DNA from 3 places in the Micromonospora sp. NPDC050695 genome. Region 3 is predicted to be linked to each of the others. Evidence: riboswitches for the same ligand, from Rfam matches in the RefSeq annotation. Region 3 holds a riboswitch; each other region holds the start of a gene.
What was found. A riboswitch is a leader RNA that binds a small molecule or an ion and turns the genes downstream of it on or off. The one in region 3 is predicted to bind cyclic di-AMP.

Region 1: another riboswitch for cyclic di-AMP. It lies ahead of AB0H52_RS21890 (C39 family peptidase); the one in region 3 lies ahead of AB0H52_RS09270 (C40 family peptidase).
Region 2: another riboswitch for cyclic di-AMP. It lies ahead of AB0H52_RS26670 (hypothetical protein); the one in region 3 lies ahead of AB0H52_RS09270 (C40 family peptidase).

What each region holds. Positions count from the first base shown of each region.
Region 1 is NZ_JBFAHZ010000032.1:31,844-43,447, reverse strand. Features, by position in the region: gene AB0H52_RS21930 (DUF6077 domain-containing protein) at 1-1,994, opposite strand, end outside; gene AB0H52_RS21925 (TetR/AcrR family transcriptional regulator) at 2,131-2,730, opposite strand; gene AB0H52_RS21920 (ABC transporter permease) at 2,949-3,842, shown strand; gene AB0H52_RS21915 (ABC transporter ATP-binding protein) at 3,835-4,653, shown strand; gene AB0H52_RS21910 (bifunctional cytidylyltransferase/SDR family oxidoreductase) at 4,802-6,313, shown strand; gene AB0H52_RS21905 (CDP-glycerol glycerophosphotransferase family protein) at 6,347-8,017, shown strand; gene AB0H52_RS21900 (alpha/beta hydrolase) at 8,022-8,768, opposite strand; gene AB0H52_RS21895 (hypothetical protein) at 8,939-9,145, shown strand; gene AB0H52_RS21890 (C39 family peptidase) at 9,217-10,065, opposite strand; cyclic di-AMP (ydaO/yuaA leader) riboswitch at 10,291-10,432, opposite strand; gene AB0H52_RS21885 (hypothetical protein) at 10,735-11,505, opposite strand.
Region 2 is NZ_JBFAHZ010000052.1:26,120-37,723, forward strand. Features, by position in the region: gene AB0H52_RS26640 (DUF3145 domain-containing protein) at 1-344, opposite strand, end outside; gene AB0H52_RS26645 (hypothetical protein) at 651-980, shown strand; gene AB0H52_RS26650 (carbonic anhydrase) at 1,141-1,764, opposite strand; gene AB0H52_RS26655 (alpha/beta hydrolase) at 1,915-2,856, shown strand; gene AB0H52_RS26660 (AAA family ATPase) at 2,965-5,082, shown strand; gene AB0H52_RS26665 (cation diffusion facilitator family transporter) at 5,190-6,107, shown strand; cyclic di-AMP (ydaO/yuaA leader) riboswitch at 6,250-6,381, shown strand; gene AB0H52_RS26670 (hypothetical protein) at 6,438-7,454, shown strand; gene AB0H52_RS26675 (hypothetical protein) at 7,582-8,184, shown strand; gene AB0H52_RS26680 (SRPBCC family protein) at 8,374-8,841, opposite strand; gene AB0H52_RS26685 (PfkB family carbohydrate kinase) at 9,014-9,991, shown strand; gene AB0H52_RS26690 (5'/3'-nucleotidase SurE) at 9,988-10,815, shown strand; gene AB0H52_RS26695 (STAS domain-containing protein) at 10,824-11,186, opposite strand; gene AB0H52_RS26700 (hypothetical protein) at 11,546-11,604, shown strand, end outside.
Region 3 is NZ_JBFAHZ010000009.1:41,051-47,859, forward strand. Features, by position in the region: gene AB0H52_RS09260 (NlpC/P60 family protein) at 1-913, shown strand, start outside; gene AB0H52_RS09265 (peptidoglycan recognition family protein) at 969-2,951, opposite strand; cyclic di-AMP (ydaO/yuaA leader) riboswitch at 3,186-3,321, shown strand; gene AB0H52_RS09270 (C40 family peptidase) at 3,335-4,375, shown strand; gene dcd (dCTP deaminase) at 4,454-5,032, opposite strand; gene AB0H52_RS09280 (pyridoxamine 5'-phosphate oxidase family protein) at 5,132-5,689, shown strand; gene AB0H52_RS09285 (zinc metalloprotease) at 5,765-6,748, opposite strand.

The DNA of each region.
Region 1 (11,604 bases), on a different contig from region 3:
TCGACCTCGGCGACCGACGGCATCGGCTCGACGCCGTCGGCGAACCTGCCCAGCAACAGCCGGTCCTTGGCGAACGGGGTGTCCATGCCGTAGTCGGTGAGATAGAGGTCCCGGGCCATCACCACCCGGGTGCGGGTGGTGACCTGGGGCATGGCCCGCATGACCGACGTGGGGGCGAGCACCAGCCCGTCCGGCAGGTCCTGCCGGGTGATCCAGAACGTCACGTTCTTGCGCGTGTCCGGCATCCGCCAACTCGGCTTGTCCTGCAGGACATTGGCCGTCCACATCGGCTCGCCAAGGTTGAAGAAGGCGAGCACCAGGGCGACCGGGATCGCGAAGGCCAGGGCCCGGTTCGGCCAGGCGAGCCGGGGCCGTCGGGGCAGTCGGATCGTCGCCAGCAGGCCGACGAACAGCGGCACCGGCAGGATCCACGGCACCCGCCACAGCACCGCCGCCAAGCCGGTGAGTTCGGCGCCCACCACCAGGACACCGGGTACGAGCAGCAGCGTCACGGTCAGCACGGCGCTGGCGCTCAACAGTCGTGGCGCGCCGCGACGCAACAGCAGCGGGGAACTCCACATGGCCACGCCGGCGATGACACCGAGCACGCCGAGCCACAGGCTGAACTCGTAGACGGCGCGCGGTTCCTGCACCTCGGTGTACGTGGCGATGACGTTGTCGAGGCCGTTCGTGGTGAGTCGGGTGAGCACGCCGGACAGCAGCGGGTACGCGGCGGCGGCGGCGAAGCACAGGACCGCCTCGCGGGGACGCCGCAGGAGCAGCAGCACCGCGGCGACCGTCGCCGCCAGGAGCGGCAGCAGGATGACCGCGGTGGTGGTCAGCCCGACGGCGGCGACCGAGAGCAGCGCGAGCAGGGCGAGGGCCCGCCGGGACCGGTTCTCCAGGAAGTCCGTGAGGTACACCCAGGCGAGCGGGACGAGCCCGTGGACGAACACGCTCTTGCCCTGCGTGAGCCGGGGCAGGTGGTAGGTGTTCAACACGTCCGGGGCACCCGCCACGAGCAGGATGTACGCCAGGGCCACACCGAAGACCAGCAGCGGACGCCGGGGCGCCCACCGCAGCACCAGCCGCCACAGCGCGAAGATCACGAAGACGGCCAGCAGCGGGAGCATGAGATACCAGGTCACCGAGGCGGCGTGCACGTGCAGGACACGCGCGAGCGCACCGATGAACACCTCGAACGAGGGGATCGGCGGGTTCGCCGTACCGCCGGGGAGGACGCCCTCGGTGAACAGGAAGTCCCGGAACGGGATCTCGTCGCGTTCGGCCACCCAGACCGACTTGCCGACGTAGAAGACGTCGTCGAGGGACACCCGGGCGAGCAGCGTCGCGAAGTACGCGGCGGCCAGCGAGACGGCGAGCACCACGTAGCCCTGCACCGAGGTGGTCACCGCGCCGGCGGTCGCGGGAGAGCCGCCGACGGTGACGCCGAAGCCGGTCGTCGCGCCCCGCACCCGCAGCGACGTCCACACCGAGACGATCGCGACGACGCCGAGGGCGATCGCCAACCACCAGGTGAGCTGGTCGGTGCCGAGGGCCGCGAGCAGTGCCGCGCCGGTCGCCGCACCGATCGGAAGGACGTAGCGGCGCAGCAGTGTCGCGCGTCCGACCGCGGCCGGCGACGCCTCGGGCGACTCGTCCGCCGTCTCGGCGCCGGTGGTCGGGATCGGCTCGCCGGCCCGGCGACGGGAGCGCAGCCGCCACCCGACGGCCACCGTGATCACCATGGCGACGGCCCAGGCGGCCAGGACCACCGAGGGGCGCAGGTCCAGGGCGAGGTTGAGGTGGTAGAGCAACGTCCAGAGCGCGAAGCTGACGATCGCGGCGTCGGTGAGGACGACAGGTAGCGCGGCCACGGCGGCGTTGACGCGTCGGACCAGAGCACCCGAGCCTGATCGTCGGCCACCCGGCGCCGTGGGCGTGCCCCGGTCGGCTGGCGCAGGTGCCTCCACAACGTCCTGGACTTCCGTCACGAGCCGTCCTTGTCGTCTATCCGTGTACGCCCGGGGCCGGACCGCCCTGGGATCGACACGGGAGGGTGTCCGAATTGGCGGGTGCAGCCTACCGGGCTCGTACCGGGTACGCGGGGGTGCCCGGCGGCAGCGCGAGTCACGTCCCCACGCCCGCGCCGTGCTGGTGGGGCACCCCGCTCTGCACGCCGAGTCCGGCGACGACGGACTCGACCAGACGGTCCAGGTAGCTGTCGGTGAGGGGCAGTCGGGCGATGGCGAGCCGCCAGTAGAGCGGGCCGACGATGAGATCGATCGCGGCGTCCGGGTCGGTGTCGGCCGGTAGCTCACCGCGCTGCACGGCCCGGCTGACCAGGCGACCACCGATGTCCTGCTGGCGGGCGTGCAGCACCTCACGCAGGGTCGCGTCGATGCTGGGGTTGCGGGCGGCCTCGGCCAGCAGGTCCGGAATGATCTGCGAGGCCAGCGGGTGGCGCAGGGCGTGCGCCACGGCCTGGAACAGCAGCGCGAGGTCGCCGCGCAGGGTGCCGGTGTCCAGCGCCGGGAGCTTGCCGTGCGCCGCCGCGGCGACGATCTCCACCACCAGGTCGAGCTTGGAGTTCCACCGCCGGTAGATCGCGGTCTTGCTGACGCCGGCCCGGCGGGCGACCGCCTCGATGGAGAGGCGGCCGTAGCCGACCGCGGCGAGCTCCTGCATCAGGGCGCGCCGGATGGCCGTGGTGATCTCGCCACGGAGCACCGCCGCACCGGCCGGGGTACGCCTCTTCTCGGTCGTCACCAGGGGCTCTTCTCACAGGTCACGCGGACCAGAGTAGCGCAACGACGATACGGTTGCGTCCCGACGTGTTTCGGACTACTGTCCACGCAGCGGCGAGGCGGCGCCCCGCGCACCCATCCCACTAGGATTCCATCGTCGCGAGCAACCCCGTCTGCACGAAAGATCGGAGCGCCATTTCCATGGCCACCACCGCGCTGGTCGACCCCGACACGGGCCTGACCCAGGCGCAGCTGGCCGCTCGGCACGGGCTGCGGGTCGCCGGTGAGCGACCCAGCCTCGTCGAGTACAGCCGCCGACTGTGGGCCTACCGGCACTTCATCGCCGCGTACGCCAACGCCAAGCTGGTCGCCTCGTACAGCAACGCCAAGCTGGGTCAGCTCTGGCAGGTGCTCACCCCGCTGACCAATGCGGCGGTCTACTACCTGATCTTCGGGGTGGTGCTGGCGCAGAACAGCATTCCGAACTTCATCGCGTACCTGACCACCGGGCTGTTCATCTTCAACTTCACCCAGAGCGCGGTCCTGGCCGGCACCCAGTCGATCAGCAGCAACCTGGGGCTGATCCGGGCGCTGCACTTCCCCCGGGCCAGCCTGCCGCTGTCCACCACGATCACCCAGTTCCAGCAGCTGCTGGCCTCGATGGTCGTGCTGATCGGCATCGTGCTGGTCACCGGCGAGCCGATCACCCTGAAGTGGTTGCTGCTGGCGCCGGCCCTGCTGCTGCAGGCGGTGTTCAACGCCGGCGTGGTGCTGCTGGTGGCCCGGCTGGGCTCCAAGTCGAGCGACCTGAAGCAGGTCATGCCGTTCGTCATGCGCACCTGGATGTACTGCTCCGGCGTCCTCTACAGCGTCAGCCTCTTCGAGCGGCTGCCCGCCTGGGCGACGACGCTGGTGCAGTACAACCCGCTGCTGGTCTACATCGAGCTGGCCCGCTACTCCCTGCTCGAACAGGCGCCGCTGCTCAACGAGTCGCTGACCCAGCTCTGGCTGGTCGCGGCCGGTTGGGCGCTGGTGGCCGGGATCGGCGGTTTCATCTACTTCTGGCGCGGCGAACAGGAGTACGGCCGTGGTTGAGCACATCGGGGCCCCCACCGAGGCGACCGCGACACTGACCGCCACGCAGGAGCGCATCCCGACCGTGGTGGTCGACGACGCGCACATCATCTACCGGGTGCACCAGGGCGCCGCCGGTGGCACCACACCGGTCGCCGCGCTGCGCCGGCTGGTGAAGCGCACGCACGCGCCGAACGTCCGGGAGGTGCACGCGGTCAAGGGCGTCTCGTTCACCGCGTACCGGGGCGAGGCGATCGGGCTGATCGGCAGCAACGGCTCCGGCAAGTCCACCATCCTGCGGGCCATCGCCGGCCTGCTGCCGGTCAACCGGGGCGCGATCCACACGCAGGGGCAGCCGTCGCTGCTCGGCGTGAACGCGGCACTGCTCAACGACCTGTCCGGTGAGCGCAACGTGGTGCTCGGATGCCTGGCCATGGGCATGCACCCGGACGAGGTGGCCAAGCAGGCCGCGGGGATCATCGACTTCTCCGGGATCAACGAGCGGGGCGACTTCGCCAGCCTGCCGATGCGGACGTACTCGTCGGGCATGGCGGCCCGCCTGCGCTTCTCCATCGCCGCCGCAAAGAAGCACGACGTGCTCCTCATCGACGAGGCGCTCGCCACCGGCGACAAGGGCTTCCGCAAGCGCAGCGAGCAGCGGGTGCGGGAGCTGCGTGAGGGCGCCGGCACGGTGTTCCTGGTCAGCCACCAGCTCTCCTCGGTACGGGACACCTGCGAGCGGACAATCTGGCTGGAATCGGGCCTCATTCGGATGGACGGGCCGACCGACGAGGTCATCCGGGCGTACGAGGCGTACGCGAACAGCAAATAGAGCGACGCCATCGACACGACGCCATCGACACGACGCCATGGACCGCGTCGCCCGCGTTGGGGCGGCGCGGTCCGCGCGTTAAGGTTCATTCCGTCGCCGCTCGGGCGGAACCTTCCGTTAACGCATTCCTGAGAGTGAGGATCCGGCAATGACGCAGGACCAGACCACTGGCCCGGACGCCGCAACGGAGACCCCGACGCCGTGGCGGCCCTCGCGGACAGTGGCCGTGGTGCTGGCCGGCGGCACCGGCACCCGGCTGGGCCTCGGCATCCCGAAGCAACTGCTGAAGATCGCCGGTAAGCCGATCATCGAGCACACCCTGGCCGTCTTCGAGGCCGCACCGGAGATCGACGAGATCATCGTGCTGATGGCCACCAGCCACGTCGAGGACGCCCGGCAGATCGTCGAGAAGGCCGGCCTGCGCAAGGTCACCAAGGTGATCGAGGGCGGCGACACCCGCAACGCGACCACCCGCATCGCCCTGGACGCCGTCGGCCCGGCCGACTGCAACATCCTTTTCCACGACGCGGTACGCCCGCTGCTCAGCGGCCGGATCGTCCGCGAGTGCGTGAACGCGCTCTGGACCTACGACGCCGTGGACGTGGCCATCCCCTCCGCAGACACGATCATCCAGGTCGACGACAACGACTGCATCACCGACATCCCGGTGCGTTCGCGGCTGCGCCGCGGCCAGACCCCGCAGGCGTTCCGCTCCCCCACCATCCGCGAGGCGTACCGGATCGCCGAGGGTGACCCGGACTTCGCCGCCACCGACGACTGCGGCGTGGTGCTGCGGTACCTGCCCGGCACCCCGATCAAGGTGATCGACGGTTCCGACGAGAACATCAAGGTCACCCACCCGGTCGACGTGCACCTGGCGGACAAGCTCTTCCAGCTCGCCGCCGCGCAGGCCCCCCGGCTCACCGACCACCGCAGCTACACCGAGGAGCTGACCGGCCGCACCATCGTGGTGTTCGGCGGCAGCTACGGCATCGGCCACGAGCTGACCGAGCTGGCCCGGCGCTACGGCGCGCAGGTCTTCCCGTTCAGCCGCTCCACCACCGGCACCCACGTCGAGCGCGCCGAGGACGTCGAGGCCGCGCTGAAGACCGCCTTCGACGCCACCGGCCGCATCGACCACGTGGTGGTCACCGCCGGGATCCTGGAGAAGGGCGCCCTCGCCGAGATGGACGAGGAGACCATGGACCGACTCCTCCAGGTCAACTTCGTCGGCCCGGTGACCATCGCCCGGCAGTCCCTGCCCTACCTCCAGCAGACCAAGGGCCAACTGCTGCTCTACACCTCCAGCTCGTACACCCGGGGGCGGGCCCGCTACGCGCTCTACTCCGCCACCAAGGCCGCCCTGGTCAACCTCACCCAGGCCCTCGCCGACGAGTGGGCTGACGTCGGCGTACGCGTCAACTGCATCAACCCGGAGCGGACCGCCACCCCGATGCGTACCCGGGCCTTCGGCGAGGAGCCGGAGCACACCCTGCTGGCCGCGGAGGCCGTCGCCCAGTCGTCGCTGGACGTGCTGATCTCCGACCTGACCGGCCAGGTCATCGACGTACGCCGGGCACCCGGTGACGGACCGGCCGTGCCGGCGCAGTCCGGGCCGGACCGGGCCGAGGCGCCGGCCGGCGTGGCGTCCGCGAACTGACGTCGACGGCTGCGGAACCACGAACGGAGCGACATGCGCGGCGACCTGGTCCGAAAGCTGGCCGCCCGGTGCCTGAGCACCGGGTTGGCCGTGCTGGCCTTTGTCGTGCTGGCGCTCACCGACGCCACCGGCTGGGGGTTGGCGCTGGCCGTCGCCGCGCTGGCCGGCTCGGCCGCCGAGCAGCGGATCCGTCCGACCGCTGACCTCGTCGCCGAGACGACGCTGATCGCCGCCGCGATCCTGGTCGGTTACTCCCGGCCGCTGGACGACGGGCTCGACCTCGCGCTGGTCGCCACCGCGCTGGTCCTGCTGGGGCTGGTGCTGCTGGTGGGGCCGCTGCGCACCGCCGGCAATCTGGAGATCCGGGCCGCCAACCTGCCGGTGCGTGCCTGGACGCCGCTGATCGCCGACCGGCTCGGCACCGCCCTGCTCGGGCTGCTCGCCGTGGTGGCCCTCGCCGCCGCGCTGACCCTGCCGGCCGGCGTGGCCCTGGCCGCCACCGTGCTGCTGGGCGCGGGAGCCGGGGCGGTCGCCCTGGACCTGGCCCGGCGGCGGTTCCGCCCGGCCGTCGGCGGCGGTGCGGTGGCGCGCGCCCTGCGCCGGCACGAGCCGGAGTTCCTGCTCTACTTCTCCGCGCCGCCCGGCTCGGAATACCAGGTCACCATGTGGCTGCCGTACCTGCAGCGGATCGGCCGGCCGTTCCTGGTCGTGCTGCGCGAGCCGGAGTTCCTGGCCCCGATCGCCGCGGCCACCGACGCGCCGGTGGTCTACTGCCCCACCCTGCGGTCGCTGGACGAGGCGCTGGTGCCGAGCCTGCGCGCGGCGTTCTACGTCAACCACGGCGCGAAGAACAGCCACTGCATCCGCTTCACCCAGCTCACCCACGTGCAGTTGCACCACGGCGACAGCGACAAGGCGCCGAGCGCCAACCCGGTGTCGGGGATCTTCGACCGGATCTTCGTGGCGGGGCCGGCGGCGATCGACCGATACGCCCGCGCCGGGGTGCAGATCCCGGCGGACAAGTTCGTGGTGGTGGGCCGCCCACAGGTCGAGTCGATCGAGGTACGCCCCGAGCCGGCGCGGGGGTTGGCGCAGCCCACCGTGCTCTACACCCCGACCTGGACCGGGCACCACGCCGACGCCGACTACTGCTCGCTGCCGGTGGCCGAGAAGCTACTGCGTCGGCTGCTGGAGCGCGGCGCGACCGTGATCCTGCGGGCCCACCCGTACACGGCGCAGAACCCGGCGTCGGCACGCCAACTGGCCCGCCTGACCGAACTGCTGGTCGCCGACCGGGCCCGCAGCGGACGCCCGCACATCGTCGGCGCGGCCGCCCGCGAGCTGAGCCTCACCGAGTGCGTCAACCGCTCGGACGCGCTGGTCTCCGACGTGTCCGGGGTGATCTCGGACTACCTCTACTCCGGCAAGCCGTACGCGGTCACCGACATGGGCGACGAGGGTGACCGGTTCACCGAGCGGTTCCCGTTGGCCGGGTCGGGTTACGTGCTGCGCCGGGACATGTCCAACGTGGACGAGGTGCTGACCGACCTACTGGACACCGACCCGTCCGCCGAGGCGCGGTGGACCACCCGCCGCCGTTACCTCGGTGACTTCCCGGCCGAGTCGTACGCCGAGGGGTTCCTGAGCGCCGCCCGCCGCGAGCTGGCGCCGGCGCAGGCCCTGCCCACCCCGGCCCGCGTGTAGCGGCTCAGCGGTACGCGTCGAGCAGGGCCAGCACGGCCGCCGGGTCCTCCACGTGCGCGTTGTGCCCGAGCCCGGGCAGCGTGGCGACGGGTACGCCGTACTCCTTGAGCTGCGCGTCGGTGACCATCGGGTCGTGCTCGCCGCGGGCCAGCACCACCGGCACGTCGGTCGCCGCGAGCAGTGCCGCCAGGTCGGGCTCACCGACGGCGAACGCGGTCGGATCCATGGCGAGACGCCACCGGCCGTCGACCCGCCGGAGCCCGGCGTCCACGACCGGGTGGTCCGGTGGGAGCAGGCCGGCCAGCCCGGACACCCGCAGGTAGCGGCGGGCTGCCTCGGTGCGGCTGGCGAACCAGCTGACCGGACGGGCGGCGAGGTCGGCGGTGCGGCTCAGCTCGGCGGGCGACCAGACCGCCTTGATGCCCACCCCGACCACCGCGTCCACCGGCAGCCCGGCGTCGCGGGCGGCCAGCGCGAGACCGACCACGCCGCCCAACGAGTGCCCGAGCACGACGAGCCGGTCGTCGGCTGCCAGGCCGTGGGCGATCCGGTCGGCGAGGCCCGCGAAGGAGTACGACGGCAGCGGCGCCGACCAGCCGTGGCCGGCGAGGTCCGGGGCGAGCCACCGCCCGGGCCAGTGCTGCTCCAGCAACGGCGCCGAGGGCAGCCACACGTCGCCGGTCGCCCCCATCCCGTGCAGTAGCAGCAGGACCGGCCCACGCCCGGCGCGACCACCCGATTCATCCCCCACGGCCGCAGTCTCCCACGGTTCGCGGCCAGGTACGAGCGTCGTGCGCGGACCCGACCGACAAAGATCCACTGTAGAGTGCGGCACCTGGACGGGGCATCGTCGTCGCGGAGAGGAGCCCTCGTGCTCAGCAGGTATCGACGAGCCTGTTGAACGCCTCCACGATCCGGATCGTGGGGATCGACGCGAACCGCACGGGCATCGCGGCCGGCACGCTGAGCGGCTACGGCATGACCGGGTACGGGTCGGCCGCCACCAGCGGCTCCAGCAAGATCGACTATCTGTTCGTGAAGGGAAGCGTGCGGCCGTCCAGCATCGGCCACACGGTCAGCGGGACGAAGTCGAACCACCTCGCGCTGTACGGCTTCATCGACTACTGAGCGGGACACGAAGACGCCGCGGGCGCCGCCCCCTCGTGGGAGACGGCGCCCGCGGCGCTCCACCGCCTGGGTCAGGCGGAGTAACCCCGGGTGGCGATCCAGTTGGCCAGGTCGATCGTGGTGACCCAGTACGACGGGTCGGCAGCGTTCGCCGAGTCGGCGATCCGCACGGTCCGACCGTTGTCCTTGTAGCCCACGACGGCGATGTAGTGCCCGCCGCCGTAGGAGTGCCAGCCGCCGTCGGTGTCGGTGGCGTCGCCGACCACGTTGGCCACCACGCCACGACCGTCGGTGATCGCGGCGACCACGTCGGCCTGGAGGCGATCCATCTGGGCCGGGCTGGGCGAGCCGGCGAACATCCGGGTCCGGTACGGAGAGCCCTTCACCTCGGCGTTGAGCACCCGGGTGGTGTCCTCGGCCGAGTTGGTGCCCATCTCGGTGGTGCCCAGCTCGACGGCGAGTTCGTCCAGGGTGCGGTCGACACCGCTGGCGCTGAGCGCGTTGCGGGTGGCCGCCGGACCACAGTTGTAGTAGGTGTTCTGCGCCTCGTAGTCGTAGTCGAGCACCTTGGTCGCGGGCGGCTTCGGCGGCGTCGGCTTCCGGGTGAGGTCCGGGTTGCCGCTGGCCTTCGCGGCGGGCGACGCGGCGCTGGCGGCCGGGGCGGCGGTGCTGGGCGCGACGCTGGCCGAGGGGGCCGCGACGCGCGCCTGGCTGCGGGACGCGGCGGTGTCGCTGCGCATCTCGGCGACCGTGGTCGCGGTGTGCTGGCTGGCCGGGGCGCCGTCAGCGTCGGCGAGCAGGACACCGGTGGTGGTCGCGATCGCGAGGGCCGCGGCGGAGGCGGCGACGATCTGGTACGGGCGCTCGGTGCTGAGGCGGCGGAGCTGACGGTGCAGGGTGTGCTTCACGGGGTCCTCCACGGTTCGGGGGGAGAGCGGCACACCGGGGCCGAGCCGGTATCCGGGCAGGCGCCAGCGCGCGGACCGGGTCCGCGGATGGTGAACCGCTCAGGGGAACGCCCGGCGCGGCCGGGCGGGAAAAACGGTGACCCGGGGGTCAGCTCACCGACCGGATGAGCGGGGGCACCGTGGCGCCGTGGAGGCGGAGGAACAACCGAGGGGTGGAAAGGTGCTGCACGAGGATGGAACTCCTTCCGACACCGCCTACCGGGTTAGCTGACGGATTCGGGCGGGAAGATCGCCCTACCGCGGGCCGTGGCTCGCGGATTCACCCCGGACTTACTGATGGGTCCCCGGTTCGTTGATCACGATTGAGCGGGTCGGCGCGGCGTCGCCTCTTGCGATCGGTTACCGCACCGGACGGGACGACAATACTGGCCGGTTCAAGCCCTTGCCAAGCCGTGTCCACCTGCGTAAACATCATTTCGCCCGACAATTTCTGCGCGTATTGCCGATGACGTGACTCGATGGGACAACCGGTGACGGCGACGCCTGTGGTCGACAACCGGACAGGCCGCCGGCAACGTCGCCAAAATCGCGGGACCAATCGGGCCGATCGCGCCGGACGCCCGATTTCCCGGGCCCGTGACCGGGCTCACAGCACAGATCGGGCTCAACCGCAGATCGGGCTCATCCGACGCGAGCCGGACGCCACCGCGCCACCACCGCGGGACGGAACACCCGGGTCGCCGTCCGGCGGGCCGGCACCGCGGTCGGCCGGAGCCGGGCGGCCGCCGCGTACGCCTCCTCAGCGAGAGTGCGGGCCGACTCGGCGGCCAACTCGGCGTCCCGCCAGGCCGACCGCTCCCGCCCGGCGGCCACCACGTAGTCGGCGCGCCTCGCGTCCCTGATCGCCCGGGCGATCAGGGCCTCCTGCTCGACCGGGTGCCGGCGGGGATCCCACCCGCGCCGGTGCCCGAACACGTCGCCGAGCTGCCCCATGGTCAACTCTCCGCGCCAGTGCGCCGCCATCGCGGCGCGGTGCAGGTAACGCTCCCGAGCGGCGTACTCCGCAGGAGTGTGCGGCGTGCGCGGGGTGGGCAGCGCCCCGGCCCCGGCGAAGCGACGGGCCGCGGCGTCCGCCTCGTCGTAGCGGGCCCAGGCCCGTTCCACCCGCTCCTGACTGATCAGCCAGTCAGCGCGTCGCCGTCGGGCGGTCTGGGCCGCGCCGGCCGCCGCGACGGCCACCTCCTCGGCGTAGCGCCGCAGGTCGGCGGCCTCGGCCGCGGCCACCTCACGGGCGGTGGGCGCGGTTGGGGCTGGCTCCCCCGTCGGCCCGCCCCGCTCCGGGCGGGCGACCAGGACGGCCAGCACGCTGAACGCCAGCAGGAACAGGGCCGACCAGATGGCGGCGGCCTGGGGCACCTCGGTCAGAAACTGGTAGAAGACGACGGTCTCCATGGTCGACACCTCGGAACGAGAGCGATGCGATGGTGGCCGCACGGGCCGACCGGATCGCGGCGGGGCCACGGGTCGGCGGGTGCGGGGCTGGTGGATCGA
Region 2 (11,604 bases), on a different contig from region 3:
AGCCGGTCCTCGCCGAGCTGGATGTCACCGGCCGCGCCGACGGTGGCCCGGAACAGGCCACGGGCCGGCACGTACATGAAGCGTTCGCCGTCCACGCCGGGACTCGGCTCCTCGGTCACCTCGAAACGGATCATGGGCCACTGCCGTAGGGCAGCAGCCAGCTCGGCACCCGTTCCCGGACGGCCGGTCCACCCGCATTCGGCCCGGCGGGCGCCGGGATCGACGGGCTGAGTCGTCCACTGCAGGTTGACCGGCGCGGCTAGGACGCGCGCGATCGCCCACTCGACGTGCGAGCACACGGCGAGCGGGGTCGAGTGGACGTATACGACGCCACGCGTTGGCACGGTGACCTCCCGGAGAGCGAGGTGCGTCTTCCCCTACGACCTCGTCCACCGAGTGGTTGCTGCAACACATGATGACTTGTGTGACGGATGGTGCGCCAGGGAATCGGAAAAAACGCCGGGTGGAATAGCCGGACGGGTGGTCTCCGTTGCCTCTCAGGACACCGCGACGACCAGCCTGATGTCGTGGTCGTGTACAGTTCCACCGGCGGCTTATGCCGCGTTACACCTTCGCGGGCCGAGTCTGTGTGGCCCGCACACAGCCCCCGGACGTCCAGTCCTCCCGTACGTCTTGCAAGGAGTACCTCCGTGGCGAGCAACACCTCTAAGACCGCGCGCGCGTCCGTCCGGGCCGGCCAGGCTGGCCAGGGTGGCGCCCTCAGCGTGCTGGGCGAGTTCAAGTACCTCATCCCGCTCAACGGCGGCAAGCACGCCTACGTGCGGAACCTGACCAACGGCAAGACCGCGCACCTGCGCACCGACTCCGACGCCTTCGTCGAGGAGATCCGGGTGCTGGCCGCCGCCGGCCACGCCGCCAAGATCCGGGCGGAGATCAACACCCTGGCCACCACCCACCCGAACGACGGCTGGGAGGCCACCGAGAAGCGTCTGGTCGCGGCCGGCGTCTTCGAGGGCTGAGCCCTCCCCCACCGCAACGCCTGAAACCGCCCGCCGGGATGTCCCGGCGGGCGGTTTCGCGTCCGCACCCGTAGCGACAGGGTTCGGCGCGCGCCCTGACTCGACCGCGGCCGGGCCACGTGGCGCCGGGCCGCACCGGGGCCGGGCCGGGCCGCGCCGTTCAGGTCGGGTCGAGCAGGGCGACTTCGCCGGTGGCCAGGTCGTAGAGGCCGCCCACCACGGCCACCCGCTGCGCGGCGACCGGCCCGGCGAGGAGGTCGTCGACCCGCAGCGCGTCCACCGTGCGCCGGACGTGCCGGCGGATCGCCAGCGGGAGCACCGCCGGGTCGTCCAGCCCCACCTCCAGGACCGCCGGCGCGATCTCGTCGACCAGGTGGGCGAGGGAGCCTCCGGGACGTTCCCCGCCACGCAGCGCGTCCACCGCGGCGCCGACCGCGCCGCACCGCTCGTGGCCGAGCACCATCACCAGCGGTACGCCGAGTTGGCCCACGACGTACTCGATGGAGCCGCAGACGGCGCGGTCGAGCACGTGCCCACCGGTACGGATCACGCAGATCGCACCGAAGGTCTGGTCGAAGATCGCCTCCAGCGGCACCCGTGAGTCGATGCAGCCGAGCACCACGGCGTACGGCTGCTGGTCGCCGGAGGCGGTCGCCGCGGCGGCCGTGACGTCGTGTCCGTGGATCGGTTGTCCGCTGACGAACCGTCGGTTGCCGGCGAGCAGTTCGGCCAGCGCGGCGCGGGGCGTGCCGCCGGCCTGCCGCCCCTGTCCCGCCGACTCCATGCCGTTCAGCTTGGCCCGCCGTTCGCGGGTCACGGGCGGGGTCGGGAATGTTCGCCACGGCGCGATTGACGTGGTCTGCTGGCGGGTAGCCGGTGTTACCGCCGGGTATCCCGGTGCTGGTGGTGCCGGGCGGCCCTGGGGGAGGTGGCGATGCCGGAGCGGTTCGAGGTCGGTCTGCCCGACGGTGTGCGGCTGCACGTGGAGGCGGCAGGGCCGGCAGATGCCCAGGTCACGGCCATTTTGCTGCACGGCTGGACGCTCGACGGCCGCAGTTGGCACCGGCAGGTCGACCCACTCAGCGCGCCCGCCGGCGGGGTGCGGGTGGTCACCTACGACGCGCGGGGCCACGGGCGGTCCAGCTGCATGGCACTGCCGACAGCCACCCTGGCCCAACTCGGCGACGACCTGGCCACGGTGATCGACACGGTGGCGCCGTCCGGGCGGATCGTCCTGGTGGGGCACTCGATGGGCGGTATGACGATCATGGAGTACGCGCACCGCCACCCCGCGCACTTCGCCGCCCGCACGGCCGGGCTGGTCTTCGTCTCGACGACCGCCGAGGGGCACACGCACACGGTGTACGGGCTCTCGCCGCGGATCGCCCGACTGATCCGACTGGCCGAGACGACCGGCGCGGGAGTGCTGGCCCGCTGCGGGTCCTGGCGGGCACCCCGGGCGCTGCTGCGCGCCCTGCGACCCAGCATCCGGTGGATGCTCTTCGGCAACCACTGCGAACCGGCCGACATCCGGTTGGTGACCTCGGCGGTGGCCCGCGCCTCGCTGCGCTCCATCGGCGGTTTCCGCGCGTCCATCGGCGCCCAGCACCGGCTGGACACTCTCGCCGCGCTGGCTCACCTGCCGGCGGCCGCCCTGGTCGGCGACCGGGACCGGCTGACCCCGCCGCCGTGCGCCGAGTCGATCGCCGCGGCCCTACCGGCCACCGAGCTGACCGTCTGCCCGGGTGCCGGTCACATGCTGATGATGGAACGCCCGGACGAGGTGAACGCCGCGTTGACCGGCGTCCTGCACCGCGTACTCGCCGAGGCGCCGCCGCGACTGGGCGGCGCGACCACCGCCGGCGCGGGTGCCTGAGCCACGTTCGCGCACCTCGGGCGCGGCGGGCCGGGCCGGGGGCCGTACCCTTCTGCGGTTGGCCCGCGCGGTTCGCGCCGCTTGCCGGCGACCCCGAAGGAGCGTGCGTTGACCGACCAGACCGTCCTGGAGCAGGAGATCGCCGTCGAGCAACGGCACCTCGACCGGGTGTACGCCCGGCTGGCCGAGCTGCGCCGGTCGGCGGTACTGGCCGAGCGGGACGGCTACCGGATGGCGCGGGTGGGCACGTTCGGCGCGCTCGTCGAGCGCGACGCGATGGTCTTCCACGCCGCGCAGCGGCGGCATACCCTCGACGCCGAGCACGAGGGGCTGGTCTTCGGCCGGCTGGACCTGCGGGAGGGTCAGACGCTGCACGTCGGGCGGCTCGGCATCCGCGACGAGAACGCCACCACGCTGGTCGTCGACTGGCGCGCGCCGGCCGCCGCCGCCTTCTACCAGGCCACCCCGAACCAGCCGCTGGGCGTGGTGCGTCGCCGCACCATCCAGTCCCGCGCCGAGCAGGTCACCCGCATCGAGGACGACCTGCTCGACCCGAGCGCCGCCCCCGAGGGGATGACGGTGGTCGGCGACGGCGCGCTGCTGGCCACCCTGTCCCGGGCCACCGGCCGGGGCATGCGCGACATCGTGGCGACGATCCAGCGGGAGCAGGACGAGGCGATCCGCTCGCCCAGCTCCGGGGTGACGATCGTCGCCGGCGGCCCGGGCACCGGCAAGACCGCGGTCGCCCTGCACCGGGCGGCCTTCCTGCTGTACTCCGACCGCAGCCGGTACGCCGGCGGCGGCATCCTGGTGGTCGGCCCGTCCTCGGTCTTCGTCGAGTACATCGCCTCGGTGCTGCCGTCGCTCGGTGAGGACACCGCGACCCTGCACTCGCTGGGGACGCTCTTCCCCGGCATGACCGCCACCCGTACCGACCCGCCGGAGGTGGCGGCGGTGAAGGGCTCGTTGCGGATGCGCCGGGTGTTGGAGCGGGCGGTGCGCGACGCGGTGCCGGGCGGTCCGGGCGAGTTGCGACTGTTGTACCGGGGTTCGCTACTGCGACTGGACCGGGCCGAGCTGGACGGGATCCGGGATCGCGTGCTGCACCGGGGCGCGCGGCGCAACGAGGTACGCCGGGCCGGCTTCGACGGGGTGTTCGCCGCGCTCTGGGCGCAGGCCCGCCGGCTGAACATCGGCCGGCTGCCGGAGCAGCGGGCCTTCGAGGACGAGGTCGCCGAGCGGCCGGAGTTCCGCGAGTTCCTCAAGGCGTGGTGGCCACGGCTGCACCCCCGGCACGTGCTCGGTTGGCTGGCCCGGCCGGAGCGCCTGCGCCGTTACGCGGGCGGGATCCTCTCCGGCGCGGAGATCCGGCTGCTGGGCGCGGCGTACCGGGATCTGGACTCCACGGGTCTGACCATCGCCGACGTGGCGCTGCTGGACGAGCTGGACGCCCTGCTCGGCCGGCCGGCGCAGCCGGCGCGGGCCCGGCGCGACCCGTTCCAGCTCGCGGGCGGGGTCCGCGAGCTGAGCACCGCCGCGGACCGGCAGCGGGCCGCCCGGGCGGCGGCCCGGGAGCGGCCGGAGGACTACCGGGAGTACGCGCACGTGGTGGTCGACGAGGCGCAGGACGTCTCGCCGATGCAGTGGCGCATGATCGGCCGGCGCGGCCGGTTGGCCTCCTGGACGGTGGTGGGCGATCCGGCGCAGACGGCGTGGACCGGTGACCCGGAGGAGCTGACCCGTGCGCGCGACCAGGCGCTGGGCCGGCGCAAGCGGGCCGATTTCACGCTCACCACCAACTACCGCAACTCCTCGGAGATCTTCGCGGTGGCGGCGGCGGAGATCCGCCGGCTCTACCCGGACCTGCCGTTGCCGACCGCCGTCCGCTCCACCGGGGTCGACCCGGTCGAGCTGGTGGTGCCGGCGACCGGGTTGGAGACCGCCGTCGTGGAGGCCGCCACCGCCCTGCTGGCGGAGGTGGACGGCACGGTCGGGGTGATCACGCCGGTCCCCCGCCGCGACGAGGTCGCCGGCTGGCTGGGCACGCTCGGCGCGCCGCGCCTGCAGGTGGTGACCAGCCTGGAGGCCAAGGGCATGGAGTACGACGGGGTGGTGCTGGTGGCTCCGAGCGAGATCCGGGCGGATCCGGGCGCCGGCGTACGGACGCTCTACGTCGCGCTCTCCCGGGCCACGCAGCGGCTCACCACCATCGACCCGACCGGCTGATCCGCCCTGGCGGGCACCGTCGGCCGCCCGTCGACCGTACACTTGCATACATAGCGATGTGCGCATACATTTGACCGGGTCCCGACTGGCGACGGAGGGTGGATTTCGTGGGCGCAGGTCATGACCACCACCACGCGTCGGTCACCAACGCGGCGCAGCAGCACCGGGGCCGGCTCTGGGCGGCGTTCGGGCTGCTCGCCACCCTGATGGTGGTCGAGGCCGTGGCGGCCCTGCACACCGGCTCGCTGGCTCTGCTCTCCGACGCCGGGCACATGTTCACCGACGTGCTCGGCATCGGCATGGCGCTCGCCGCGATCACCGCCACCCGGCGGACGACCGGCGACCCGCAGCGCACCTTCGGGCTCTACCGCCTCGAGGTGCTCGCCGCGCTGGCCAACGCCGCCCTGCTCTCCGGCGTGGCGGTCTACGTGGTGATCGAGGCGATCGGCCGGTTCGGCGATCCGCACGAGGTGCTGACCGGCCCGATGCTCACGGTCGCCGTACTCGGCCTGCTCGCCAACGTGGCCGCCTTCGCCCTGCTCCGCGCGGGCGCCCGGGAGAGCATCAACCTCCAGGGGGCCTACCTGGAGGTGCTCGGCGATCTCCTCGGCTCGCTCGGCGTGATCGGCGCGGCACTGCTCATCACGGTCACCGACTGGTGGTGGGCCGACCCACTGGTCGCGGTCGCCATCGGCGTGTTCATCCTGCCGCGCACCTGGCGACTCGGCCGGGCCGCCGTCCGCATCCTGGTGCAGGCCGCCCCGGAGCACCTCCAGGTCACCGCCGTACACGACCGACTCGCCGCGGTTCCCGGCGTGGTCGAGGTGCACGACCTGCACGTCTGGACGCTCACCTCGGGCATGGAGGTGGCCTCCGCGCACCTGACCATGGCACCCGGCGCCGAGGTCGGCACGGTGCTCAGCGCCGCGCGCACGGCCCTGCACGAGGACTTCCGGATCGAGCACGCCACGCTGCAGATCGAACCCGGTGCCGCACCCGGTGCCTGCGGTTCGGTCGAGTGGTGACGGCATTTCAGGAGATTCACTCGGATTGGTCCGAGTTTTTCGTGACGACGTACGCACCGTCCGTCACATCGGCTGCAGCGGCCCCACCAGCACCGGTAGGCTCGGTCCCGGCCTCCACCAGGCGGCGCCCACCCGGCGCCGGTGGCGGCCGCCGCCTAATCGCCCGAGCGGGCGAACCGGGGAACCATGTTCCTGGGGTGCATCCGCGTCAGCGGTAGGGATCTTCCGTCCCGAACCCGTCAGCTAACCCGGTCGGCGGCTGACGGAAGGACATGCGTAGTGGCACCAGCACGACCACCCGCCGCCCGCCTGGCGGCCCTGATCGTCGCGATGTTGGCCCTCGGCATCGCACTCCCGCCCGGCACCGCCTCGGCCGCTCCCCCGACCGGCCAACGGGCCGCCGCGGCGCCCGACGGTGACGAGGAGGGCGGCACCCCCGCCCTCCGGGCCCAACTGGAAGCCGCCAGCAAGGGCTACCTGGACGCCAAGCGCGCCCTGGACACCTCGCTGCAGCGCCAGCAACAGCTCACCACCCAGCTGAAGACCACCGAGGCCGAACTGAACGTCCGCAGCGGCAAGGTCGGCGAGATCGCCGGCCTGGCCTACCGCACCGGCCGCCTCGGCGCGATGTCGGCGCTGCTCAACAGCAACACCCCGGAAGGCTTCATGGACCGGGCCGCCGCCCTGGACGCGGTCGCCGCCAACGAGGACCGGGTGCTGCGCGACCTGCTCACCACCAGGGACGAGGCCACCCGTACCCGGGTCGCCCTGGACGGCGAGATCCGCGAGCAGCGCAAGCAGGTCGCGGTGATGGCCAAGCGCAAGGAACAGGCCGAACGGGCTCTCACCGTGGCCACCACGCCCAAACCGCAGACCACCGCCGACACCGGCTCCAACCGGGGCACCTCCAGCGCCAACGCCACGGCCGCGCCGCGCAACTCCGACGGCTCCTGGCCATCGGAATCGTGCAGCATCAACGACCCCACCCCGGCCAGCGGCTGCATCACCCCCCGCACCCTGCACGCCCTCAACCAGGCCAAGGCAGCCGGCTTCACCCATTACGTCTCCTGTCACCGCTCCGGCGGCTCCGGCGAACACCCCAAGGGTCGGGCCTGCGACTTCGCCGCGGCCAAGGGCGGCTTCGGCGGTGACGCCACCGGCGCCGACAAGACGTACGGCAACAACCTGGCCGCGTACTTCATCCGCAACGCCGACCGGCTCGCCGTGCTCTACGTGATCTGGTACCGGCAGATCTGGCTGCCGAGCAGCGGATGGAAGTCGTACAGCGGGGCGGGTGGCGACCCGGCCAGCGACCACACCAACCACGTGCACCTGTCGGTGTACTGACCCCACCCGTGGCCGGCGCCCGCCTCACCCGGGGGGGGGTGCCGGCCACGGGTACGTCAGCGGGCGTACACCGGACGTCGCCGGCCGTCGGACGACCCGGCCGGGCCCGGCGGGCAGCATCCGGGGCATGCCTCGAATTCCACCCACCGCCCGCAAGGCGCTGCTCACCCTGCACCTGGTCACCTCCCTCGGCTGGCTCGGCACCGACCTGGTGCTGCTCACCCTCGGCGTGGCGGTGCAGCGCGGCGCCGACCCGGCCACCGTCTACCCGGTCACCGCGCTGCTCGGCACCGTGCTGTTCGCGCCGCTGAGCGTGCTGGTCTGGCTGATCGGTGTCGCCAGCGCCCTCCTCACCCCATGGGGTCTGCTGCGCTACCGCTGGGTACTGGTCAAACTCGTGCTCACCACGGTGATGGTCGGACTGGTCCTGTTCCTGCTCACCCCGAACCTGCGCCACGCCGGTGACCTGGGCGCCGCACTACCCACCCGGGACCGTGCCGACCTGGTGATCGCACCCGCCGTCTCGACCAGCCTGATGATCATCGCGACGGTGCTCTCCACGTACAAGCCGTGGGGCCGCCGCCCCGCCCGCCCCGCCGCCCCTGCCGCGCCCGCCCGCCCCACGGCCACCGCCCGCGCCGCCCGCGGCCGTCGCGCACCTGCCGGTCCCGCCGGTCCTGCCGGTCCTGCCGGTCCTGCCGCCCATGATCGCGCTACAACCAGGATGTAGTGGGCTCGGCGCCGCGGGATGCCACTACATCCAGGATCGAGCACGATCTTGCGAGACAGGGGACCGCCGGTCCGCCCCGCGCGGAGGCGCGGAGGCGCGGAGGCGCGGAGGCGCGGAGGCGCGGAGGCGCGGAGGCGCGGAGGCGCGGAGGCGCGGAGGCGCGGAGGCGCGGAGGCGCGAGGGCGCGGGTCAGGTGGCGGGCGGGGGGTTGCCGGCGCGGTCCAGGGCCGCGCCGAGGCGGCTGGCCAGGGCGAGGTGGGCTGCGCGGGCCTGGCGGAACGCGTACCGGAACAGCGGGGCCGGTGCGCTCAGGGTGATCTCCACGTCGACCCGGAGCAGTCCGTCCGGTTCGGCGCGCAGTCGGGTGTGGTTGCGCACGGTGGTGGCCGGCCGCTGCCGGGCCACCATGACGATCTCGTCCTCCTCGTTGATCAGCACGTCGGCCTGGTAGGTGGTCCGGAAGCGCAGCGGGCCGGCCTGCAACCGGTCGCTGATCGCGTAGCTGGCCAGGGCGCCGGGGCGTGGTGGCAGCCGTTGGACGCTGACGATCAGCGGATGCAGCTCACCCTGCCGGGTCAGGTCGCTGAGCAGGGCGGCCGCCTCGGCGGGGGCGCACCGGGCCTGAACGGTGTAGCTGAAGGTATCGCGCCTGAGCACACCGTCTCCTGCCGTCGCTGGTCGCACGATCGTCCCGTACACCGAACGGGCTGGCAACGCCCGGACGGACACCGGCCGATGCGTCGCGGTCCATCACTTGCCCCATTAGGGTCGGTTAGTGACGAATCACCGGGCGTGACGGAGAGGGTGGATTCATGAACGGTGCCGACCAGTGAGCGGGCACGTGATGGTCTTCGCGCCCACTCCGCAACTGACCGTGACCGTGGACCAGCCGAACGACCACACCGAACTGCACCTGCACCCCGGTGGGCAGGGCGTCTGGCAGGCCCGGATGGTGATGTCGCTGGGTGTCGACGTGGTGCTCTGCGCCGCGCTCGGCGGCGAGATCGGCCAGGTGTTGGAGCCGCTGCTGGTCAGCGAGGGGGTGGACCTCAAGGTGGTGGTCCGCGATTCCGGCAGCGGCGGATACGTCCACGACCGCCGGGGCGGATCGCGGCAGGAGGTCGCCGACGTGCCCGGGCAGCCGTTGAGCCGCCACGAGCTGGACGAGCTGTACAACCTGGCCCTGGGCGAGGGTCTGCGGGCGTCGGTGAGCATTCTGAGTGGACCCAACGAGCCGTGGCTCGTCCCGGCCGACCTGTACCGGCGCTTCGCCGCCGACCTCGGAGCCAACGGTGGCCAGGTCGTGGTCGACCTCTCCGGCGATCACCTCGGCGCGGTGCTGGACAGCGGGGTCTTCTTCCTCAAGGTGAGCCACGAGGAGCTGATCCGCGACGGCCGTGCCCGCAACGACGACCTCCCGGAGCTGACCCGGGCGATGTACGACCTGCACTCCGCCGGCGCCGAGACCGTGGTGGTCAGCCGCGCCGACCGGCCGGCGCTGGCGCTCATCGACGGGGAGCTGTTCGACGTGGAGATGCCTCGACTGGAGGCAGCCGACCCGCGCGGCGCGGGCGACTCGATGACCGCCGGGGTGGCCGCCGTCGTGGCGGGCGGTGGCGACATCCGGACCGCCATCCGCACCGGCGCCGCCGCCGGCGGGCTGAACGTGACCCGGCACGGCCTCGGCACCGGACGGCTGGACTCGATCACCGGCCTGGTGGACCGGGTCCGACTGGTGCCGGCCGACAGCCGACCACAGGAGCGCACCACCCCGGACGAGCTGGCCGACCGGGTGGTCGAGCGATGACACTGCGGGTCCTCGTCACCAACGACGACGGGATTGCCGCGCCGGGCATCCACGCACTGGCCCGGGCGGCGACCCAGCGAGGGCTGGACGTGGTGATCGCCGCGCCGTTGGAGGAGGCCAGCGGCACCAGCGCCGCGATGAGCGCGGTGGAGCGCGACGGGCGGGTCGTCGTGCACGACCATCCGCTGCCGGACCTCGACGGCGTGCCGGCGTACGGGGTTGGCGGCTCACCCGGGTTCATCACGCTGATCGCGCTGCACGGAGCGTTCGGCCCGCCGCCGTCGGTGGTGCTCTCCGGCATCAACCGGGGCGCCAACGCCGGTCGTGCCGTGCTGCACTCGGGCACGGTGGGTGCCGCGTTCACCGCCGCCACGAACGGCTGCCGGGCGATGGCCGTCTCACTGGACGTCCTCACCGCGGGCGAGGCCACGGCCGCCAGCGGGGGCGCCGCCGTGGACGCCGCCGCCTCGGTACGCGACAGCGAGCGGCACTGGAGCACCGCCGCGCGGGTCGCCCTCGACCTGCTCCCCCGGCTGACCTCCGCGCCGCTGGAAAGCATGCTCAACGTGAATGCCCCGGACCTGCCGCACGAACGCCTGCGTGGGGTACGGCGCGGCACGTTGGCCAGCTTCGGCCAGGTACAGATGACGGTGGCGGAGTCCGGGCACGGCTTCGTCCGTACCTCACTGGAGGAGCCGGGTCAGGCCGCGCAGCCCGGCACGGACGTGGCGTTGCTGGCAGCGGGGTACGCCTCGGTGACGGCCATCCGGGCCGTGACCGAGGCGACCGATGTCGACCTGACCGGCCTGGACGAGCTGGGTTGAGTGGGGGGTCAGGCGCCGGGGAGCACCTCAGGGGTGGCGGCGCCGGCGAAGTAGGGCTCCGGTGCGCCGAACAGGCCGAGCAGGCCCGTCACCCAGAGCTGCCGGTGCACGAACCGGCTCGGCTCGGTGACCACCAGCTTGACGCCACTGACCTCGGCGGTCTGGAAGCCGGCGACCATGGCGCTGATGCCGACGGAGTCGATGAAGGTGACCAGCCTCATGTTCAGCTCGATACGCAGCGGGCGGCCCTTGGCCAACACCTCTGCGATCGCCTCGCGCACCTCGTACGCGGTGTCGACGTCGATCTCACCTCGCGGGGCGATCTCTACCACACCACCGGACAAAACCGACTTCACGATCGACAGGCTCACGCGAGCACCTCCACCCGCCCGTCCCCCGGGCGCCTCATCAGTACGCGGGCCGCGACCGAGAGTATTCCTCCGACGGCCTCGGTCGCCACCCCTCGGGATGAGCAATTCGCGGATCCGGGCACATCTGGTCTCCCAGATCCAAAATTTTCGTTATTCGATCACTCGGCGGCCGGTCGGAGCCGGTGCCGCCGAACCAGGGTAGCGGTCCCGTTCCGTACCGCCCGACAACCCGCCGCCAGCGCCCTCCGCCCCGTGTCACCGGCGTGTCGCGCTCGTTGCGTCCACGTGGCACGGTCGCGGGGTTGTCGACGCCACCTAGCATCGACCCGGGACACCCACCGTGACGGAGAGGATCTTCAATGATCAAGAGACTGGCCGGCTTGGCCGGCGTCGGCGTACTGCTCGCCCTCGTACTGGC
Region 3 (6,809 bases):
CGCCGCGGTGGCCGTCGGAGCCGGTGTGCTCGCCGTGCCCGCGCAGGCCGAGCCTTCGGTCGACGAGATCGAGGCGCAGATCGACAAGCAGTGGGAGCAGTTGGAGCCCGCCGTCGAGCAGTACAACAAGGTGCGATCGCAGCTGCAGGTCAACCGCAAGAAATCGGCGGACCTGCAGAAGAAGATCGAGCCGCTGGCACTGCAGAGCGAGTTGGCCCTCACCCGGGTCGGTGACCTCGCCTCCCGCTACTACATGTCGGGTCCGTCGCAGGACATCGGCGCGCTGCTGGTCAGTGCCAAGCCGGACACCCTCACCGAGCAGCTCACCGTTCTGGACCGGCTTGCCGCGCAGGAGCGCAAGGAGGTCGCGGGTGTGCTCGCCGTGCGAGCCAAGTACGACGGCGAGAAGCAGAAGCTGGACGTGCTGATTGCCACCCAGACCAAGCAGCAGAACGAGTTGGCCGCCAAGAAGAAGCAGATCGACGCCGAGATCAAGAAGCTCGAGGCATCGCTGCCGAAGACCACGATCAAGACCGCCGGTTGCCCGACCATCAACGGTGTCGCCAGCACCGCCGCCCAGAAGGCGATCAAGACCGCCTGCCAGCAGGTCGGCGACCCGTACGTCTGGGGTGCCGTCGGCCCGAACGCATTCGACTGCTCGGGTCTGACCCAGTACGCCTACAAGTCGGCCGGGATCTACCTCACCCACTACACCGGCGCCCAGTGGAACGAGGGTAAGGCCGTCTCTCGGGCCGACGCTCGCCCCGGTGACCTGGTCTTCTTCTACGGCGACCTGCGCCACGTCGGCCTGTACCTGGGCAACAACCTGATGGTGCACGCGCCCCGCGCCGGAAGACCGGTGACGGTGGCCAGCCTCACCATGCCGGTCGCCGGGTTCCGCAGACCCGGCTGATCCGCCCAGGCACGACGACGGCCCCCGGTCACCGACCGGGGGCCGTCGCGGTTTCTCAGCGGGGTGCGCCCACCGGGGACGGCAGGAGCTGCGCGTCGGCCAGGTTGACGTACATGATGCGGTGGCCGAACTGGATCTGCGCGTACCGGTTCTCGCCGCGGATCACCGTCCAGTCGCCGGGCGAGGACCCGTCGAACGTGCTGGCCCGGTAGTACTCGCCGGCCAGCACCGCGCCGACGGCGTACCGCTGCCCGGCGGCGAGGGTGTACTGAAGTGGGGAGATCGTCTGGTAGGGCACGCCGGCCGGGTAGGCCGCCTGCTCCGGGTACGCCCGCCCGTACACGGGGATGGTGGCCCGTCCGGGCTTCGGGGTGGCCACCACGCCCACGGTCCACCTGGCCGTCGGCGCGGACGCCGGGTTGTGGAACCAGGCGCGTTGTCCGAGGTACCAGATGGCCGTCCAGTCCCCCTGCCGGCCGGCCAACGCGTACGTCTGGCCGGCGGAGGCCCGGGTGCCGTGATCCGACACCTCCATGGTGTTCGGGGTGCCGTCCGGGCGTAGTGCGATGTCGTTGACCAGGGGCGCGTCGGCGGACGGCGCGGTGTGCAGCACCACCGACGAGGAGCCGCGCGGCGCGCACGGCACGCCGGGGGTGACGCATCCCGTGAACACCGGTTGGTTGGTGGCGGGGTCCGGGTCGATCCGGACCAGCCCGGTGGCCGGGGTGCCGGTGTCCAGTCGCGGCGCGTGCAGCAGGTCCAAGTAGTGCGACCAGTCCCAGTAGGGCCCCGGGTCCCAGTGCATCCCGCGAACGGTCGACGCGATGGTGCCGGGCACGTTGTCGTGGCCGATGATGTGCTGGCGGTCCAGCGGGATGCCGAGCCGCAGCGCGAGGTGCCGGACGAGTTTCGCCGAGGTCCGGTACATCGCCTCGGTGTACCAGGTGCCCTGCGCGGCGAAGCCCTCGTGTTCCAGGCCGATCGACTTGGCGTTGACGTACCAGTTGCCGGCGTGCCAGCCGACGTCCTTGGTCTTCACGTGCTGGGCGATGTGCCCGTCCACCGAGCGCAGTGAGTAGTGCCAGCTCACGTAGGTCGGGTCCTGAACGAGTTTCAAAGTGGTCGCCCAGCTCGCCTCGGTGTCGTGGATGACGATGTACTCGATCTTCTGCCGGGCGGGCCGGTCGGAGAGGTCGTGGTTGCCGTAGTCCCCGTCGCCGAACGCCTCGTAGGGCACCGGGATCCATTCGCAGGAGACGGTGCGAGGGCATTCCAGCCCGTCCGGTCGGGCCAGCCGGCGCAGGCCCAGCCGGTCCAGCCAGGAACGCTCCGGCTGTACCGCGCGGGCCGGCAGGGTGATCCGTTGGCCGTCGTCGGTCACCCGGGACTCGCCGGTGCCGATCGTCGTGAAGACCTCGTCGGCGAAGGCCGCCGCCGCGTCGGCGCTGTCCGCGCCGGCGTAGCGGGCCACCGCGCCGTACCAGGTGGCCGGGTCGGTGCCGGCGCCCACCGGGGCACCCAGTTCCTTCTGGTACGCGGCCAGCAGCGCCGCCCCGCCCCGGATGTTGACGTCGGGGTCGGTGCGCAGCGACTCCGGCGCCGCGCCGGTCAGGGTGGCGGCGGTGTCCACGGTCTGCAACGCGGTGCTGGGTGGTGCGGGATCCGCGGCCTGCGGGGGCGCGGGTGCCAGCGCCGGTCGGGAGTCGTCGCCGCGCGGGTCCTCGGTGCCGGCGTCGTGGTGACCGCGCCCGGGCAGGGCGGCCACGTGGCGGGCGTCGGTCAGGTGCATCGGGCCGTAGCCGCCGCTGGTGCTCGGTGTGCCGGCGTTGCTGTCCCAGCGCGACTCCAGGTAGGAGACGCCGAGCAGCACGTCGATCGGTACGCCGTACTCCGCTGCCGCGGCGGCGTACCGCTGTTGACGGTCGACGGTGGGTGCGGCGGCGGCCGCGCCGGCGGGTAGCGGTACCCCGGTCGCGGCGGCGACCACGGCGGCGGCGAGCAGGGCGCGCCGGCCGGGGGACAGGGTTGGACGGTGCATCGAACCCCCTAGATTCCACGGACAAAGGTGAGGTCACCTTCGCGCCGCCCGGGAGTCCGCGTCAATACCTTTCCATGTATCGATGCGTTCGGAAGGAAATCTTCGCCTATGGCCGGCGACCCTCTCCGATCGGTACGGAGTGTCACGGCCGCACGGGTTGCGGATCGGTAACGGGCGTCTCTACGCTGGTCATTCGTCGGCCCGATAGCAGGTCCGCCCACCCCGGGCGGTGACGGACCGACACCGCCGAGTCGTTTCCGAACGAACCGGGGACCCAGGTTCCTCGGGGTGAATCCGCAGCCACTGCGGTAGGGCGCCGACTTCCCGCCCGAACCCGTCAGCTAACCCGGTAGGCGGTCAGGAAGAAGGAGAACGGAACCCCGGTGGCACTCCATGCCCCGCGGCCGCCGTCCGAGCGGCCGGCAGCAGCCGGCCCGACAACGATCGTGCCGCGCCCACGCTGGTCCCGCTTCACCAACGCTCTCGCCGCACTGGTCGGCGTCGCCGTCGTCCTGACGGGCAGCGCCACGGCGGCCCACGCCGACCCGTCCGTCGCCGAGATCGAGCGCCAGATCGACGCCGACTGGAACAAACTCGAACCCATCATCGAACGGCACAACGCCACCCGGGCCGACCTCGCCGTCAAGCGCAAGCAGGCCGACGCCCTGGCCGCCCGGATCGCTCCCCTGGAGCGTCAGGTCGACGCCGCGATGGACAAGGTCAGCGCCCTGGCCGTGCGCGCGTACAAGGGCGAGAACATCTCCACTGTCAACGCGGTGCTCGGCAGCCGGTCGCCGAGCGAGGTGGTCGGGCAGCTCGAGATGCTCGACCGGTTCGCGCACAACCAGCAGCAGGACGTCCGCCAGGTGGCCGACCTGCGTGACGAACTGGCCGCGCAGAAGGCGCCGCTGGACGAGATGGTGACCCAGCTGGGCCGTACCGAGGCGCAGTTGGCGGCGAAGAGGAAGCAGATCAACGAGGAGATCGACCGCCTGCAGAAGCTGCGCCTCAAGGTGTACGGCAACGGTGGCGGCGGCCCGCTGCGTCCCGCGCCCTGCCCGGCCAGCTATCCCGGAGGTGCCGCGGGCACGGCGGTCAAGTTCGCCTGCGCCCAGATCGGTAAGCCCTACGTGTGGGGTGCCGAGGGTCCGAACTCGTACGACTGCTCCGGGCTGATGCTGGCCGCCTGGGCCAAGGCCGGGGTGTCGCTGCCGCACAACGCCGCCGCGCAGAGCCGGGTGACCAAGAACGTCAGCAAGGGCGACCTGCTCCCCGGTGACCTGGTCTTCTACTACAGCGACATCCACCACGTCGGCATGTACGTCGGCAATGGCTGGGTGGTGCACGCCCCCCAGGCCGGTCAGCCCGTCAAGATGAAGAAGGTCGACGACGGCCCGATCCACAGCTACGGCCGCCCCGGCTGACCCAGCCCGGACGCCCGAGGGCCCGCCGCGATCCGTTCGCGGCGGGCCCTCGGCGTCTGCCCGGTCGTGCGTCGCGGGTCAGCGGGTCGGCCAGGTACGCCAGTGCTGCCAGGCGCGGCTGGGCGTCGGCCCCCGCTGCCCCTGGTAGCGCGAGCCGTACACCACCGAGCCGTACGGGTGCTCGGCCGGCGAGGAGAGCCGGAAGATGCACAGTTGGCCGATCTTCATGCCCGGCCAGAGCGTGATCGGCAGGTTCGCCACGTTGGACAGCTCCAGCGTCACGTGCCCGGAGAAGCCCGGGTCGATGAAGCCGGCGGTGGAGTGGGTGAGCAGACCGAGTCGGCCCAGTGAGCTCTTCCCCTCGAGCCGGCCGGCGAGCTGGTCGCCCAGCGAGATGACCTCGAGCGTCGAGGCGAGCACGAACTCCCCCGGGTGCAGGACGAACGGTTCGCCGTCGGGCACCTCGACCACCGAGGTCAGGTCGTCCTGCTGCATCGCCGGGTCGATGTGGGTGTAGAGGTGGTTGTTGAAGACCCGGAACAGCCGGTCGAGTCGTACGTCAATGCTGGACGGTTGGACCAGCATGGGCTCGAAGGGCTCCAGGCCCAGCGTGCCGGCCTTGATCTCGGAGACCAGGTCGCGGTCGGAGAGCAGCATCGGACCACCATAGCGGCGTCTCGCGCGGCACCCGGATTCGGTGCCGGTGACCAGCGCGTCGAGGTCGCTGCTCGTACATTTGTTCGATAGAATGCCCGCATGGCTTCCTGGTCCGAATTCGCCGCCGACGAGCCCCGCCTCGCCGACGGGATCCGCGTTCTCCTGCAGCAGTACGGGCCGGGCTTCGGCTACCTGGCCACGGTCCGCGCCGACGGCGGGCCCCGGGTCCACCCGGTCTCCCCGGTCATCACCGACGAGGGTCTGTTCTGCTTCGTCATCGACTCTCCGAAGCGCCGTGACCTCGAACGCGACGGCCGCTACGCGTTGCACTCGTTCCCGCCGGAGGAGAGCGACGACGAGGCGTACGTGGCGGGTCGCGCCCGTCCGGTGACCGATCCGGCCCAGTTGGCCCGGTTGGCGCAGGGTGCCCGAGCCGAGCCGCACGCCGACTGGCGGTTGTTCGAGTTCACCGTCGACGTGGCGATGCTGACCCGCCGCGAGCAGCACATCGCCGGCGTCCCGGGGGTGCCGCCGGGGCGGCCGGCCGTCCGGGTGTGGCTCGACCCGCAGGCTCCGCCGGCGCCGGTCGCGCCGGCCGCCGTACCGCAGACGCGCCCGACCCGTCTCAGCCGTGACGTTCAGTGCACGGCCGCCTGACCGCGGCCCGGTCCTGGGGAAAAGCCGGTGCCGGCTCCGTCATGACGGAGCCGGCACCGGCTGTACGCGGGAAAGCTACGCCGCGCGGTACGCGTTCCAGGCGGTCAGCATGCGGCTGGCCTGGCCCGGCGTGAACTGGTACATGCACGAGTCGTAGGTGTAGTCCATGAAGTTGGTGATCGGGTCCAGCCCGGTTGCCGAGCAGGTGTCGCGCCCGGTCGGGCACTGGTACGCGGGCGACGCCTCGGCCGGGGTGTCGCTGACGCTGTCGCCCGAGCCGCCGCAGCCGCCCTGGAAGGTGTGGTAGAGGTTCAGCCAGTGGCCGACCTCGTGGGTGCCGGTGTCGCCCTGGTTGTAGTTGGTGGCGGTGCCGCCCGGCAGCGACTCGTTGAGCGCGACCACGCCGTCGGTGCTGGCGAGCTTCCGCTGCGGGAAGGTCGCCCAACCCAGCAGGTCGTCGCTCAGTTCACCCAGGTAGATGTTGAGCGTGTTCTTGCCGCCGACCCGCAGTGCGGACTTCATCGACCGCTCCGCCGACGAGCCGTAGACGATCGGGTACCACGACGGGTTCGTCACCCGGTTGATCGAGTCGAGTCGGAAGGCGAACGCGGTGGCCGCACCACCGGTCGCGCCGGCGTACGCCTGGTTGAGCACGCTGATCTGCGAGGTGATCATCGAGTCAGGGATGTTGCCGCCGGCCCGGGTGCTGTTCTCCTGGATCACGTGCACCACCACCGGGATGGTGACCGTGGCCAGCGCCGTCGCGCCGGCGCCGGTGCGGAAGTTGGCGCGCTCGCGCAGCGCCGCCGCGAGGTCGGCGTCCCGCTCACGGACCTGCTTCGCGGTCAGCTCGTTCGGGTCGTGCAGGGCCGCGGCGCCCGGCTTGACCCGGGCGTTGGTGTGACTGTCGGCTGGCTCCGCGCAGGCGCCACCGGGCGCTGCGGAGACGGCCGAGGCAGCCGGAACGACGCCCACGGCAGCGGTGCTGAGCAGCAACGCGAGGGTCGTCGACGCGACACCGGCGGCACGCCGGGTCAGCAGGTTGGGACGGAGTCCCATGGGCCCACCTCTTTCTGGCGGCGCGGCAGGGGGTGTGTCACGCCGTGGCTGGGAACGTGTG